Regions from separate parts of the Tepidimicrobium xylanilyticum genome, predicted to be linked through region 1. Evidence: a T-box and tRNA genes for the amino acid it is inferred to sense, from the RefSeq annotation. Region 1 holds a T-box; the other holds one or more tRNA genes.
The links. The T-box of region 1 lies ahead of leuS (leucine--tRNA ligase). A T-box ahead of a tRNA ligase gene usually reads a tRNA of that ligase, here a tRNA-Leu.
Positions count from the first base shown of each region.

Region 2: it has a tRNA-Leu gene. The T-box ahead of leuS (leucine--tRNA ligase) is inferred to sense a tRNA for this amino acid. The anticodon was not compared.

Region 1 is NZ_FNNG01000002.1:31,754-39,369, forward strand. It holds gene BLV68_RS02305 (DUF4489 domain-containing protein) at 1-148, opposite strand, end outside; gene BLV68_RS02310 (glucose-1-phosphate thymidylyltransferase) at 316-1,377, opposite strand; gene BLV68_RS02315 (L-threonine 3-dehydrogenase) at 1,525-2,481, opposite strand; gene BLV68_RS02320 (DegV family protein) at 2,552-3,379, opposite strand; gene leuS (leucine--tRNA ligase) at 3,459-5,870, opposite strand; T-box leader at 5,914-6,124, opposite strand; gene asnS (asparagine--tRNA ligase) at 6,187-7,575, opposite strand.
Region 2 is NZ_FNNG01000011.1:44,960-52,575, forward strand. It holds gene BLV68_RS11300 (RnfABCDGE type electron transport complex subunit D) at 1-408, opposite strand, end outside; gene rsxC (electron transport complex subunit RsxC) at 478-1,809, opposite strand; gene BLV68_RS11310 (DNA polymerase IV) at 2,153-3,199, opposite strand; tRNA gene BLV68_RS11315 (tRNA-Leu) at 3,263-3,350, opposite strand; gene BLV68_RS11320 (peptide ABC transporter substrate-binding protein) at 3,387-5,147, opposite strand; gene BLV68_RS11325 (lytic transglycosylase domain-containing protein) at 5,164-5,814, opposite strand; gene coaE (dephospho-CoA kinase) at 5,838-6,452, opposite strand; gene polA (DNA polymerase I) at 6,439-7,616, opposite strand, start outside.

The DNA.
Region 1 (7,616 bases):
CGATAGATACACCGCTTGCCCCGGTAAGATTATTACAATTAGATATAATTTTATCAGGTCGGCAATCTATCGATGAATGACAGTCACAGTCTTGCTTCCCACATTTACATTTGCTAGGTCTATAACCCGGCTGATAATAAACTGCCATAATAACATCTCCTTCCTTTTAAAATATAATTATGTCTTTCCATTACCATTATATTGACAGACTATAAGATTGGTTACTTTTCTAAGTCTTATTTTTGAAAACTAGTCAGAAAAGAAAGGTATTTATTATGACATTTGAATATATTCCAAATAAATAGTCTATTACAGTTATACTGATAAATATATCTTGCTACTTCTTCCTACTATGATTCTATGAGTTTTTTTCTTACCTTTATTACCCATTATCATCGAACCTTCACCAACAATCGAAGAATCGATTGGATCCTCTACTCCCCATATATTACATCCATCTAATATAATAGAATTTTCTAAATTTGACACTTCAATATTAACACTATTCCCTATTGAAGTATATGGGCCAATATAAGAATTTTTAATTATAGTCTTTTCCCCAATAACTATGGGCCCCCTTATTGTACTATTGTATATGGCTGAACCATTCCCAAGTATAATTCTTCCTGAAACATGAGAGTCAACTATTTCTCCTTTTATGTTATCTTTTATGGAAGATAGTATATCAATATTTTGGTTTATTACATCTGAGGGATTACCTATATCTCTCCATTTTCCGTTTATTTTTTCATAGCCTACTGAATATCCCTCTTGTAATAGCCATTTTATGGCATCAATAATTTCGTATTCTCCTCGTTTAGAAGGTTTAATCTTTTTAGAAGCTTTGAATATATTATTATCAAAAGCGTATAATCCCGTAACTGCCCAGTTGCTAAAAGCCATTTTCGGTTTTTCTTCTAGATCAATTATCCTTCCATCCCCAATATATGCTACTCCAAATCGTTCAGGGTTCTCTACTTCCTTAAGTAGAATCTTACAATTCATATATCCCGTTTCAAAGTCTTTTACAAAATCCTTTAAATTAAAATCAAAATAATTATCCCCTAAAATCATAAGGAACTTTTCTCCATTGATTAATTCTTCTGCAAATAATAAACCATGGGCTATTCCTTTCGGTTCATACTGGATAATATAATGAAAATCATCATTAAAATAATTCTTCAATACCCTTTCAAATATTGGTTTATTAAATTCATTTACTAAAATTCCTAATTCAGTTATCCCCGACTCTAATAATAACTCTATGGTATAGGCTAATAAGGGTTTATTCCCTATTGGAATGAGCTGTTTTGGTATAGAATAGGTAATAGGATTAAGCCTAGTACTTATTCCACCACAAAGAATCAATCCTTTCACTATTTTTGTCCTCCTTTATAATTTTTATAATCTTGGTTATAGATAGCAACTTAAGCTATTATTATTCTAGTCATAACTATCTTATGTAAGCATATAGTACAAAATTAATCCAATAAAAAAAGGTAAGGAAAATCCTTACCTTTTTCATTATAATCCAAGTTTAACTTTTAGCTTCTCCAACATATCATTGGTCATAGAATCCAAATCATACTTTGGATTCCAACCCCATTCTTCCCTTGCAGCTGAATCGTCTAATGAATTTGGCCAAGATTCTGCAATAGCCTGCCTTACTGGGTCTACATCATAATCTAATTCAAACTCTGGAATATATTTTCTTATGGCAGCCGCAATTTCCTCAGGCTCAAAGCTCATTGCTGTAATGTTAAATGCATTCCTATGAATCAACTTAGATGGATCAGCTTCCATTAATTGAATAACAGCGTCTAAAGCGTCAGGCATATACATCATATCCATTTTGGTCCCTTTTGCTATAAAGCTGGTATATTTTTTATATTTAAGTGCGTCGTAGTAAATATGTACTGCATAATCTGTAGTACCTCCACCTGGTAATGTTTCATAAGATATTATACCAGGATAACGCACTCCTCTTGTATCTACTCCATATTTATGGTAGTAATAATCACATAGTAATTCTCCTGCTACCTTGGTTACTCCATACATGGTAGTTGGTCTTTGTATTGTATCCTGAGGAGTATTATCCTTAGGAGTTGAATCTCCAAAAGCGGCTATAGAACTAGGAGTAAATACAGAACAATTCTCTTCCCTAGCTACTTCTAATACATTATAAAGACCATTCATATTTACGTCCCAAGCCATGGCTGGGTTTTGCTCTCCCACGGCAGATAGAACTGCTGCCAAATGAACGATTGTATTTATCTTATGTTTTCTCACCACATCAGATAACTGTTTTCCATCTACCACATCCAAAACTTCAAATACTCCTGATTCGATTAGTTCTTCATGTCCTTCTTTAATTCTTCTACTACTTGCAATTACATTGTCAGCTCCATATTCTTTTCTTAAACGCATGGTTAATTCTGAGCCAATTTGTCCAAGTGCACCTGTTACTAAAATTTTTTTCATGTTTACACCTCCAAAAAATAATAGGATTTTTCGTTATAATTATATCATACTTATTATAAAAATTGTACGTTTAATAAAAGCATATTCCAATGCCCTTAGGCCCTAAATGGCAGCCTATGACAGGCCCTAAAATATCTATAGAAATTGGAACATTGGGAAACCTGCTTTCCAATTCTTTTTTTAATTTTAAAGCTTCTTCTTTATTTAAAATGTGGCATATCCTTATTTTTTCTACTGGACCTTGAATCTTGTCACAAAGAGCTTTTAATGCCTTATTCTTTCCCCTTACCTTTTCTAATAACTTTAATTCTCCATCTATCAATTGGATTATGGGCTTTATATTTAACATATCTCCAATAGTAGATTGAATTCCTGAAAGCCTTCCCCCTCTTCTTAAATACTCAAGAGTATCTACTGTAAGGTATATGGACATATTCTTTCTCTTTTCTTCTAAATATTTAACTATTTCATCTTTAGTCTTGCCATTTTTTACCATGGCAATGGCATCTTCCACCAAAAACTTTAAATTTCCTGCCGCTTGTAATGAATCGATAACAGTAATCCTTTTATCCCCTAAAATATCTTTAGCAACTAGGGCACTGTTATAAGTACCGCTTAATTTAGAGGATAAAAGAATGGCTATTATCTCTTCATATCCTTCGTCAAATGCTTTTTTATATTCATCTAGGAAATCGGCAGCTGCTGGCTGGGATGTGGTGGGAAACAATTTAGTATTTTGTAGTTTTTCATAGAATTCATCAAATTCCCCAGGAAAACCCTCCTTTTCATCAACACCATCAAAAATATAGTTTAATGGCACTATGGATATGTTCATTTCTTCTGCAAAATCCTTTTCAATGTAGCTAGTGGAATCTGTAATTATTTTTATTTTCTCCATCTTATTCCTCCTTTATTCTTAATAAAAAATCTTGCTATTGCATATAAACAATAGCAAGATTATTATTTCATATTTTTATCTATTTGACAACTATGTTATATATTTTACCCACAACGAATATCTCCTTTACAATTTGCTTATCCTGAAGGTATTTCATAATGCTTTCATTTTCTTTAGCTTTCTCTCTTGCAACATCCTGTGTAGCATCAGGACTGATTTTTATGACCCCTCTAACCTTTCCATTAACTTGAACAGGCATCTCAATTATTTCATCTTGTATTTTTTCCTCATCATATGAAGGCCACTGACTTTGATTGAGCATTCCATTAAAACCTAATATTTCCCATAATTCCTCTGTGATATGAGGAGCTACTGGGTTTAACAGAATTAGGAAAGTCTTAATATCAGCTTTAGTGATTTTGCCTATCTCATTAAATTCATTCAGTAAAGTCATAAGAGCTGCTATAGCTGTATTAAACTTCAATGTTTCATAGTCTTCTGAAACTTTTTTTATGGTCTTGTGGATAACAGTTTCCAGCTCTTTTGTATACTCATCACCATCTACAACTATTTCCTGTAGCCTCCATACCCTCTCTAAAAATCTTCTACACCCCTTAACACCATTTTCTGACCAGGGTACTGATTTTTCAAAATCACCTATGAACATTTCATAAGTTCTTAGGGTATCTGCTCCATATTCTTTTACAATATCATCGGGATTTACTACATTTCCTCGAGATTTGGACATCTTCTCGTTATTTTCTCCCAAAATCATACCGTGAGAAGTTCTCTTATTATACGGTTCTACTGTATTTACTAATCCAATATCATATAAGAATTTATGCCAAAATCTTGAGTATAGTAGGTGTAGCGTGGTATGTTCCATTCCGCCATTATACCAGTCTACAGGCATCCAATACTCTATCTCTTCTTTTCTAGCTAGCTTCTCCTTGTTATGTGGATCCAAATATCTCAAAAAATACCAGGAAGAACCTGCCCATTGAGGCATGGTATCTGTTTCTCTCATAGCTGCCTTACCACATTTAGGACAAGTGGTATTCACCCATTCTGGCATATTGGCTAATGGAGATTCTCCTGTATGTGTAGGTTCATAATTTTCTACCTCTGGCAACATAACAGGCAATTCCTCTTCTGGAACAGGTACCCAACCACAATCATCGCAATGGACTAGAGGTATAGGTTCTCCCCAATATCTTTGACGAGAGAATACCCAGTCCCTTAATTTATAATTTACTTTTCTTTTACCAAGCCCATTTTCTTCAAGCCAATAACTTATCTTCTCGATTGCATCTTTGACTTCTAGTCCATTAATTAGTTCAGAATTAACCAATATTCCCGATTCAGTATCAGTATAGGCTGCCTCTTCGACATTGCCCCCTTTTACCACCTCTACTATGGGAAGGCCAAATTTTTTCGCAAATTCCCAGTCTCTGCTGTCATGTGCTGGAACAGCCATTATAGCACCAGTCCCATAGCTCATCAAAACGTAATCGGATATCCATATGGGAATTTCTATATTATTTACGGGATTAATGGCTTTTATTCCTTTTATTTCAACTCCTGTCTTTTCCTTAGAAAGCTCAGTCCTTTCAAAATCGGATTTTTTACTAGCGTACTCTTGATATTTTCTTATTTCTTCTAAGTTTTCGATTTCATCCTTATACTTTTCTATTAGGGGATGTTCTGCTGCTATTACCATATAAGTAACTCCGTATAAGGTATCTGGCCTAGTGGTAAATACCTTTAATACATCATCTTTATTCTTAATTCTAAAATCTACTTCCATCCCCTCGGATCTTCCTATCCAGTTTATCTGTTGGGTTTTTACTCTTTCTATATAATCCACCTTATCCAAATCATCTATAAGTCTATCAGCATATTCAGTAATCTTTAGCATCCATTGGTTCTTAGTTTTTCTAACTACTTCTCCACCACATCTTTCACAACGGCCAGCTACTACTTCTTCATTTGCTAGACCTACTTTACAGGAAGTACACCAATTGATAGGCATTTCAGCTTTATAAGCTAGCCCCTTTTCAAACAACTTGATAAATATCCACTGTGTCCATTTATAATATTCTGGGTCTGTTGTATTTATTTCCCTTGACCAATTAAAAGAAAAACCAATGGATTTCAATTGTTCCTTAAATCGTGCCACATTCCTTTCTGTTACTTTCTTCGGATGAATTTTATGTTTGATTGCATAATTTTCAGTGGGTAATCCAAAAGCGTCCCATCCAATTGGGAAAAGAACATTATACCCTTCAAGCCTTCTCTTTCTGGCTACTATGTCCAGAGCGGTATAAGGTCTTGGGTGTCCTACATGAAGACCTTCTCCAGATGGATAGGGAAACTCAATTAACGCGTAAAACTTAGGTTTAGATTTATCATCACTAGTTTCAAAAATTCTTTTTTCTTCCCAAACCTTCTGCCATTTCTTCTCAATTTCGTTTGGTCTATACTCTGCCATTACTCTACCTCCTATTATTTAATAAAAAAACCTTTCGTCTGATTTTAGAGACGAAAGGCATAATTTCCGCGGTACCACCCTAATTGATAGCAAAGCTATCCTCTTAATACGATAACGACGTCGCCGGTTAAAGTTACTAAACTTCACTTTAACAACTCTAGGACGAGTTCAGCTTATATTGATACTGTTTTTCACCAACCAACAGCTCTCTAAAATCAATGGATAAGCCTACTACTTCCTATCATAGTTAATTTTCGATTTTATAAAGTATTATAGCAGATGTAGAATTGGAAATCAAGGATTTATATGCTATTTTTTAGAATTCTGCTGACCCAACAGTCCTAGGGAATGGAATAACATCTCTAATATTGGACATTCCAGTCATATACATTATTGCTCTTTCAAACCCCAATCCATAGCCTGCATGTTTTACACCACCATATTTTCTTAGTTCTAAATACCACCAATAATCATCCTTTTTCATGCCCATTTCTTCAATTCTTTTCTCCAAAACATCCAGCCTTTCTTCCCTTTGGCTTCCTCCAATTATCTCTCCAACACCAGGAACTAACAAGTCCATGGCCGCAACCGTATTTTCATCGTCATTAAGTCGCATATAAAAAGCCTTAATATCCTTCGGATAATCTATAATAAACACTGGCCCTTTAAATACCTTTTCAGAAATATATCTTTCATGCTCCGTTTGCAAATCCATACCCCATTTTACAGGAAATTGGAATTGCTCCTTAGATTTTTGTAATAGGTTTATTGCTTCTGTATAAGTAATGCATTCAAAATCTGAATTAACAATATTTTCTAACCTTTCAATTAATCCCTTATCGATGAATGAGTTAAAAAATTTCATTTCCTCTGGAGCCTTTTCCATTACATAGGATAGTAAAAATTTCATCATATCTTCTGCTAATTTCCTGTTATCGGTTAAATCAGCAAAAGCTATTTCTGGCTCTATCATCCAGAATTCAGCAGCATGTCTTGGGGTATTGGAGTTTTCAGCCCTGAAGGTAGGACCGAAGGTATAGACTCTTTTAAATGCCAATGCGTAAGCTTCAGCCTCTAACTGACCACTAACAGTTAAATTTGTTTCTCTTCCAAAAAAGTCCTCAGTATAATCCACCTGATTGTTTTCATGTAGTGGAACATTGGTTAAATCAAAAGTGGTAACCCTAAACATTTCCCCTGCACCTTCTGCATCACTACCAGTTATAATTGGCGTATGGACATATACAAAACCCCTGTCTTGAAAGAATTTGTGAATAGCATAAGCAGCCAATGACCTTACTCTAAATACAGCATTAAAAGTATTGCCTCTTGGTCTCAAGTGTGCTATGGTCCTTAAATATTCAAAGGTATGCCTCTTCTTCTGTAAAGGATAATCTCTATCTGATGGTGCTAATAAGCTTATTTCTTTTGCCTGAATTTCAAAGGGCTGTTTTGCCTCGGGAGTTTCCACTAAGGTACCTTTTACAGATATGGCACTACTAATAGGCAATTTTTCTACTTCAGGGAAATTTTGTAAAGTTTCATCAAATACAACCTGTAAATTAGCAAAAAAAGTGCCATCATTTACTTCAATAAAACCAAACCTCTTGGATGACCTTAATGTTCTAATCCATCCTTCAATTTCAATTTCCTTATTTAAATACTTCTCTGACTCTTTAAAAATATCTCTTATATCTATTGCCATATTTATTCTCCTTTCTACTTAATTTTCTTTATTAAAAAAAC
Region 2 (7,616 bases), on a different contig from region 1:
CATATGAGTAGGCCAAGAAGCTAGGAGTACGGCTCTGGCGGCTAATGCTGGATTCATGAAATTCGATCCTAATCCACCGAAAAACTGTTTTACTACTATTATTGCAAAAGCAGTACCTGCAACTGGTAACCACCATGGTGCACTAGCAGGCAAATTAAAGGCTATTAATATTCCAGTTATTACTGCTGAAAGGTCATTTATGGTTATAGGCTTTTTAAATAATTTTTGAATAAGTGCTTCAAAGATCATAGCTGAAGCTACAGAAATTAATATTAGTTTTAAAGCATTTAATCCAAAAAAGTAAACGCTTCCAACAACCGCTGGTACAAGTGCAATAATTACATCCAACATTATCCTCTGTACAGATTCATTAGATCTAATATGAGGAGATGAAGACACTAGCAACATATTTTCTAAGGCAAGTTCTTGAGCCTTGGAAGTATCGACTACTTTACTATCCATTTCAGATCCTCCTATCTATTTTGCTTTCCTCTTAGCAAGTATTTCTCTTTTCGCCAATCTAATGGACTCCACCAATGGCCTTTTAGCTGGGCAAATATAAGAACAAGCTCCACATTCTACACAATCTAATGCATGGTATTCTTCTGCCTTATCAAAATTGTGCTTTAATGTATAGCTGCTTATATACAATGGTTGTAATTTTACGGGACATACTTCTAGACACTTGCCACATCTTATACAAGGCAAAACTGGTTCGGGTTTCGCCTCTCTCTGAGTTAAAACTAGAATACCACCAGATCCCTTAATAATGGGAACATCTATAGAAAATTGGCTTATACCCATCATTGGCCCACCACTAATTATTTTCCCAGGAGAATTCTCATTAAAACCACCACATTCTTCAATTAAATCCTTAAATGGAGTTCCTATTTTCACCAGTAGATTTTTTGGATTTCTTATACCATTGCCAGTAACAGTAGTTACCCTTTCATATAGAGGTTTTCCTTCTAATATGACTTCTGCTATAGCTCTAGCTGTAGAAACATTAGATACTACAGCTCCTACATCCATTGGTAACCCCCCTGAAGGAACTACTCGTCCTAAAATGGCATTTATCAACCTTTTTTCGTCCCCTTGAGGATATTTTACCTTTAGGGTAGCAATGCTTATATTTGCTTCATCTTTACTTGCTTCCTTTAAAGCTATTATTGCATCAGGTTTGTTTTTTTCAATACCTATAATTCCTTTTTCTACTCCTAAGGCCTTCATTATGGCTTTTAAACCAATTATCACTTTTTCTGGTTCTTCAACCATAACCCTGTGGTCTGCAGTTAAATATGGCTCACATTCTGCACCGTTTATCAAAACTGTGTCAATCTTTTTGTCAGGTGGTGGTGATAATTTAACATGAGTTGGAAAACTTGCTCCTCCCATCCCAGTAATACCGGCTTCCTTGATTATTTCAATTACCTCTTTAGGAGATAGGTCTTCTAATCTTCCTTTGGGTTTTACCGATTCATGCAGTTCATTCTTCCCATCGGACTCAATGACTACACATTTGACAGTAAGACCTGTAGGTATGGGAATATGAATTATGTCTTTCACTGTTCCAGATACAGAAGAATGTACCGGAGCAGATACAAATGCTTCCGATTCTCCAATTTTTTGTCCTACCTTAATGTTGTCACCTACCTTCACCAAAGGTTCACAAGGAGCACCTGTATGTTGGTGTAGCGGTATTGCGACCATAGAAGGTTCTTTTGCTCTCTCTATAGGAAGGCTTTCTGTCAATTCTTTATAATGTGGTACATTTACGCCGCCCTTAAAAGTGAGATTTTCTAACTTCATCCTTATTCCACCTCTTTTTTCTTTAATATATAAATATGTTAACAAATGGCTTCAGGCTAATTGTATCCAATGTCCATTATAACATTAAATCAGCCAAATGTATACCCTATAGCAGTATTGAGATATTTTTAACAATACTCTTTCGCTTTATTAGACTCTCAAAAGTCTTAGAATGTTCGTTCTTTCTACAATCAATACTTTATTAACAAAAAACAAAAAAACTAAAATGACCATTTTCAACCCCAATTATTGTTAATTTAACAACACTAAAAATTAGTATATTTTTATGTCCGAATAGTTTGGAAAACTAGTACATTTCACATTCAACTGGATTTGAAAGCTATTATATTTTCATGCTTAATTGGATTGGATCGTCAGGATAGATTAGATTAGATAGGGTTAATCCAACTAATCTAACGTTTTTTTCCGATTTGAATTTGTTAAGGAGTATTTGTTTTCCCGTATGGAATATAACTCTTTCGTCGTTGGTAGGAATGTTTAAAGTAATGCTTCTGGTTTCTATTGAAAAATCATCATATTTAATTTTTACAGTTATAGTCCTTGCTAAATAGCCTTTCGATACTAATTTATTTGCTAGGTTAATGGAATATAATCTCAATTTATCTATTAACAATTTGGGATTATTAATATCCTCCTTAAAGGTTTCTTCTTCTCCTATGGACTGATTAATAATATTTACTTCTACAGGCCTTGAATCTATACCAAAAGAAAAGTCGTATATTTCCTTTCCCCTTTTCCCAAACAGGGTAATCAGCACATCTTTATCATATCTTTGGATATCCCCTATATAATAGATGCCTAGTTTGCTTAGCTCCCTTTCCATTTTAGGCCCTACACCCCATAATTTTGAAACGGGAAGAGGTTTTAGAAAGTTTACTACTTCCTCTTTTCGTATTATAGTTAAACCATTTGGTTTTTTCAAATCAGAAGCAAGTTTTGCCAAAAACTTATTTATGGATATGCCTATTGAAGCCGTTAGATTTACTTCTTTTTGTATATCCCTTTTGATATCTTTAGCAATAAATAGGGAATTCTTTCCTGTTACGTCCAGAAAAGCCTCATCAATGGATATGGGTTCAATTTTATCAGTATATTTATATAATATTTCATGTATTTGTCTTGATACCCTCTTATATTTATCCATATTCACAGGTAAAAAGATTCCATTTGGGCATAACTTTTTTGCAACTTTTGTAGGCATAGCAGAATGAACCCCATATTTTCTAGCTTCATAGGAGGCAGTACAAACCACTCCTCGACTGCTAATTCCTCCAACTATAACAGGCTTCCCTTTATATTTGGGATTATCCCTTTGCTCTATTGAAGCATAAAATGCATCCATATCTATGTGGAGTATTTGTCTATCCAAATCGACCATCCTTACCTTTGAAATAGTTATTATAAAAAAATCATATACATAAAGTATATGATTTGGTGCAGGAGAAGGGACTCGAACCCTCACGCTCTATTTGAGCAATAGCCCCTCAAACTATCGCGTCTACCTGTTCCGCCACCCCTGCAAAATATTATGTTGCATATTAATTATAAATTAATTCTTAGTTTTTATCAACCTTTTCTTCTTGGAATTCTTTAGGAATATACCAATTAGCAATATTCTTATATATATTGTAAAAATTGGAACCAACATCTCCCATTATCTTCTTATCCATTAATACTGCATTATTTCTAAAAAACAGGCTTATATAGGGTAGTTCTTTAATAATTTGAGATTGAAGTATCTCGTAATTTTTTTGTTTTTCCTCTCTACTAGTAGAATTAAAAGCTGCTTCTAACATTTGATCCATAATAACACTGTTATATTTTATAATATTAGTTCCCATGCCAATAGCACTAGAATGAAAAATAGAAGATAGTTCTATAACTGGAGATATATTCCAACCTAATAATAGTAAATCGTAATCACCCTTAAGGACCTTAGTGTTTATCTTCTCCCATTGTTCTTCCACCATTTCCTCTGTCAAATTGTTTGGAATCTTATCTGGATAATCCTTAATTACTCGAATCCCCAATTTGTTCAAATCCTCAACAACTATATCTGCAGTTTTAAGCCTTAAAGGATTATAGGAATTGGTTAATAATTTAAGAACTACTGCATTGCCATTTTCATCCTCATAGTACCCATCTCCATCAATGTCCTTCCAACCTAAATTATTTAACTCTTGATGAGCCTTTGCTGGGCTATAACCGTAGAAGTTTGCCTCTTCCGAAAGCAGCCATGAATCCGGATGAATGGGTAAATCCGTCTGAGTGGCATGTCCAAGGTATACTTTCTGGATTATAGCTTGTCTATCTATTCCATAGGCAATTGCTTTTCTTAAATGTGAACTATTCTCCGCATTAAAAATGGGTTTTGAAAAATTAAAGCCTAGAAATTCATAGTTTTGAGAAATGAATTCCAATATTTTTACCCTATTGCTTTGATCAAACTTTTCCCAATCTACTCCCAAAGCTAAACTCAAATCTATTTGTCCAACTTCAAAAGCTGTTAATGCCAATTCATTATCATCCAATATCCTTCCTATGATCTTATCTATGTAGGGTCTTCCTTCTCTATAATCTTCAAAACACTCCAATTGAACCTCTTTAAACCGCTCATAATTAACAAATTTATATGGTCCTGTTCCTACTGGAATATAATTATCATCCTTCAATGCTTTTATATAAGAATTTCTATCCTCACTTCCCACAGTGAATCTGTGTTTGGGTATTATTGGAAATGTAAGAGCTTCAAGGTTATTGCTAAATATTTTTCCGAATTTGATTTCAAGATTATAATCATCAATTATTTTGACATTTATTAAACTATTTATATTTGAAATACTAAAAGGCCCTAATAAATCACTCCACATCCTTTTGTATACATTGTCATTTTTTGCATGCTTTATTACATTAATAGTGAAAGCTACATCCTCAGCAGTAAATTTCTGACCATCATGCCAGTATACGTTCTCTTTTAATTTAATGGCTATAGTTCCATCGCTATAAATAGCATAATCATCTGCCAATTGGTTTTCGATTTGGAAATTTTTATCTAAGTCAAACAAACTTTCAAATATGAGCTTGCTGAAATGGTAATAGCTGTTATTTTCACATGTTAGGGGGTTTAATGTAGTAAAATTTGTTAATGGTAAAATCAGTTTTCCTCCATATTCCGGTTCATATTCCTTATCATCCTTCTCTTCTACTTCAAAAACTTCAAAAATATTTGATCCACCATCATCTTTTCTATTGCATCCAGTAAAAGAAAGAAAAATAGTAAGAATTAACAGTATTAATAGTGTTTTGTTGAGCTTCAAAACCTATTCCCCCTTGTTATTTATATAATATCAGGCTTTTCATTACCTTCCTAATATTGTGGATTAAAGCAATAAAGTTGATATTACTATTCAATGCTTTATCCTCAAAGGAATTTTTATATAATACCCTATAAATATTAATATTTTTTTCTACCTTTTCTATATATTCCTCCGTCTCCTTAAAGGGTATTTTGTTAAGAACTATTCCATTCTTAGAATACTCTTCATTTTCAAGCCATTTAGATACATTGCCACTGCCACCATTATATGCAGCCAAAATTAATTGGAGGTTTCCATCGAATTCCTCCTCTAATACCTTTAGATACCAACTACCTATTCTAATATTGATTTCTGGTTCGAATAGTTTTTCCAAATCAAATCCTTCAATAGAAAGCTCCTCAGCAGCCCAATTCCCAGTAATAGGAGATATTTGCATAAGGCCCCTGGCTTCTTTGGAGGATATAGCATTTCTATCATATCTACTTTCCACATTTATTATTGCAGCTATTAAATAAGGGTCTATATTATATTCTTTTGAATATTTATGGATTAAATCTACATAGGCCAAAGGGTAGAATACCTTTAAATACGTTGATAATGCTACATAGATCAGAACTGATACTAAAATTATATTGATCATCCTTTTAATTCCATTTTTAGACTTCATATGTTTCTAATACCTCCAAAGAATCAAATGCTATCTTCTATTATTCTCAAAACCTGTCTCCTTAAGGATATCAAATCCTTACTATTATCTATTATCCTAGTAGCATATTTTCGCTTTTCATCTATAGGCATTTGAGCCCTAATCTTCCTGAGTCCTTCTTCCTTACTCATTTTATCTCTTTTAATAAGCCTATTCAATTGGGTGTTTTCGTCTACATATACTAGCCATATTTCATCAAAAGCTATTTCATACTCTTTAAATTTATCTAATTCTTCTATTAACAGTGGTACATCTACAAAGATAACTCTTTGGTCTTTATGCTCATTGATTTGCCTACTTATCTCTCGAAACACAAAAGGATGGACTATATCATTTAATCTTTTCCTCATAAGGAAATCCCTAAATATTATACTAGCTAATTCTTTTCTATTTATATTCCCTTTATCATCAAGTATATTCTTGCCAAACACATTTATTATTTCTTCATAAGCAGGCTTTCCTATTTCAACCATTTGTCTAGCAATTATATCTGCATCTATTACCTCATAGCCTAACTCCCTAAGTATATTTGAAACGGTGGATTTCCCCGTAGCTATACCCCCTGTTAATCCTATAATTTTACCATTACATGGATTCATACCAGCTATCTCCCGTCTTTAAATCTACTTTTAACGGTATTTCCAACTTAACAGAATTCTCCATGATATCCCTTACAAGATTTTTAACTTCTTCTACTTCATCCCTATGAGCTTCTATTATAAGCTCGTCGTGAACTTGTAGTATAAGCCTTGATTTTAAATTCCTTCTTTTTAATTCCTTAAACACCTTAACCATGGCAACCTTTATTATATCTGCAGCACTACCTTGTATAGGCGTGTTCAAAGCGATCCTTTCTCCAAAGGACCTTACACTAAAGTTTTTGGATTTAAGCTCCGGAATATACCTTCTTCTGTTTAAAATAGTTTCTACATAGCCTTTTTCTTTTCCTACTTTTACAATATCCTCCATGTATTTTTTAACATTTTCATAATTCTTTAAATAATTATCTATATAGGCTTTAGCTTCCTTTCTGGATATGTTCAAGTCTTTTGAAAGACCGTAATCACTTATTCCATAGACTATACCAAAGTTCACAGCCTTAGCCCTACTCCTCATTAAAGGAGTTACTTCATCTATTGAAATATGGAATACTTCTGAAGCTGTTTTAGTATGAATATCTTCGTCTTGGTGAAAGGCTTCCATTAATTTTGGATCCTTGGAAATATGGGCTAATACCCTTAGCTCAATCTGGGAATAATCTGCATCCACCAATATATAATCTTCATTTTCAGCTATGAAAGCTTTGCGAATCTTTCTGCCTTCTTCAGTTTTAATTGGTATGTTCTGAAGATTTGGTTCAGTACTGCTTATTCTTCCTGTATTAGTAACAGTTTGGTTGAAACTTGAATGGATTTTACTAGTCTTTTCATCTACCATATTTACTAGACCATCTATATAAGTAGATTTCAATTTTACCATCTGTCTATATTTTAGTAATTTCTCTATAATCTCATGTTGCCCCTTTAATTTTTCTAAAACCTCAGCATCGGTAGAATATCCTGTTTTAGTCTTTTTAATTATAGGCAAATTTAATTCATCAAATAAAATCTCTCCCAACTGCTTTGGAGAATTGATATTGAATTCTCTACCGGCTAAAGAGTATATTTCCTCTGTAAGCTTATTAATTTTCTCCTGAAACTCCTCTCCCAATCGATTCAATACATCTAAATCCACCTTAAATCCAATGTATTCCATATTGGCCA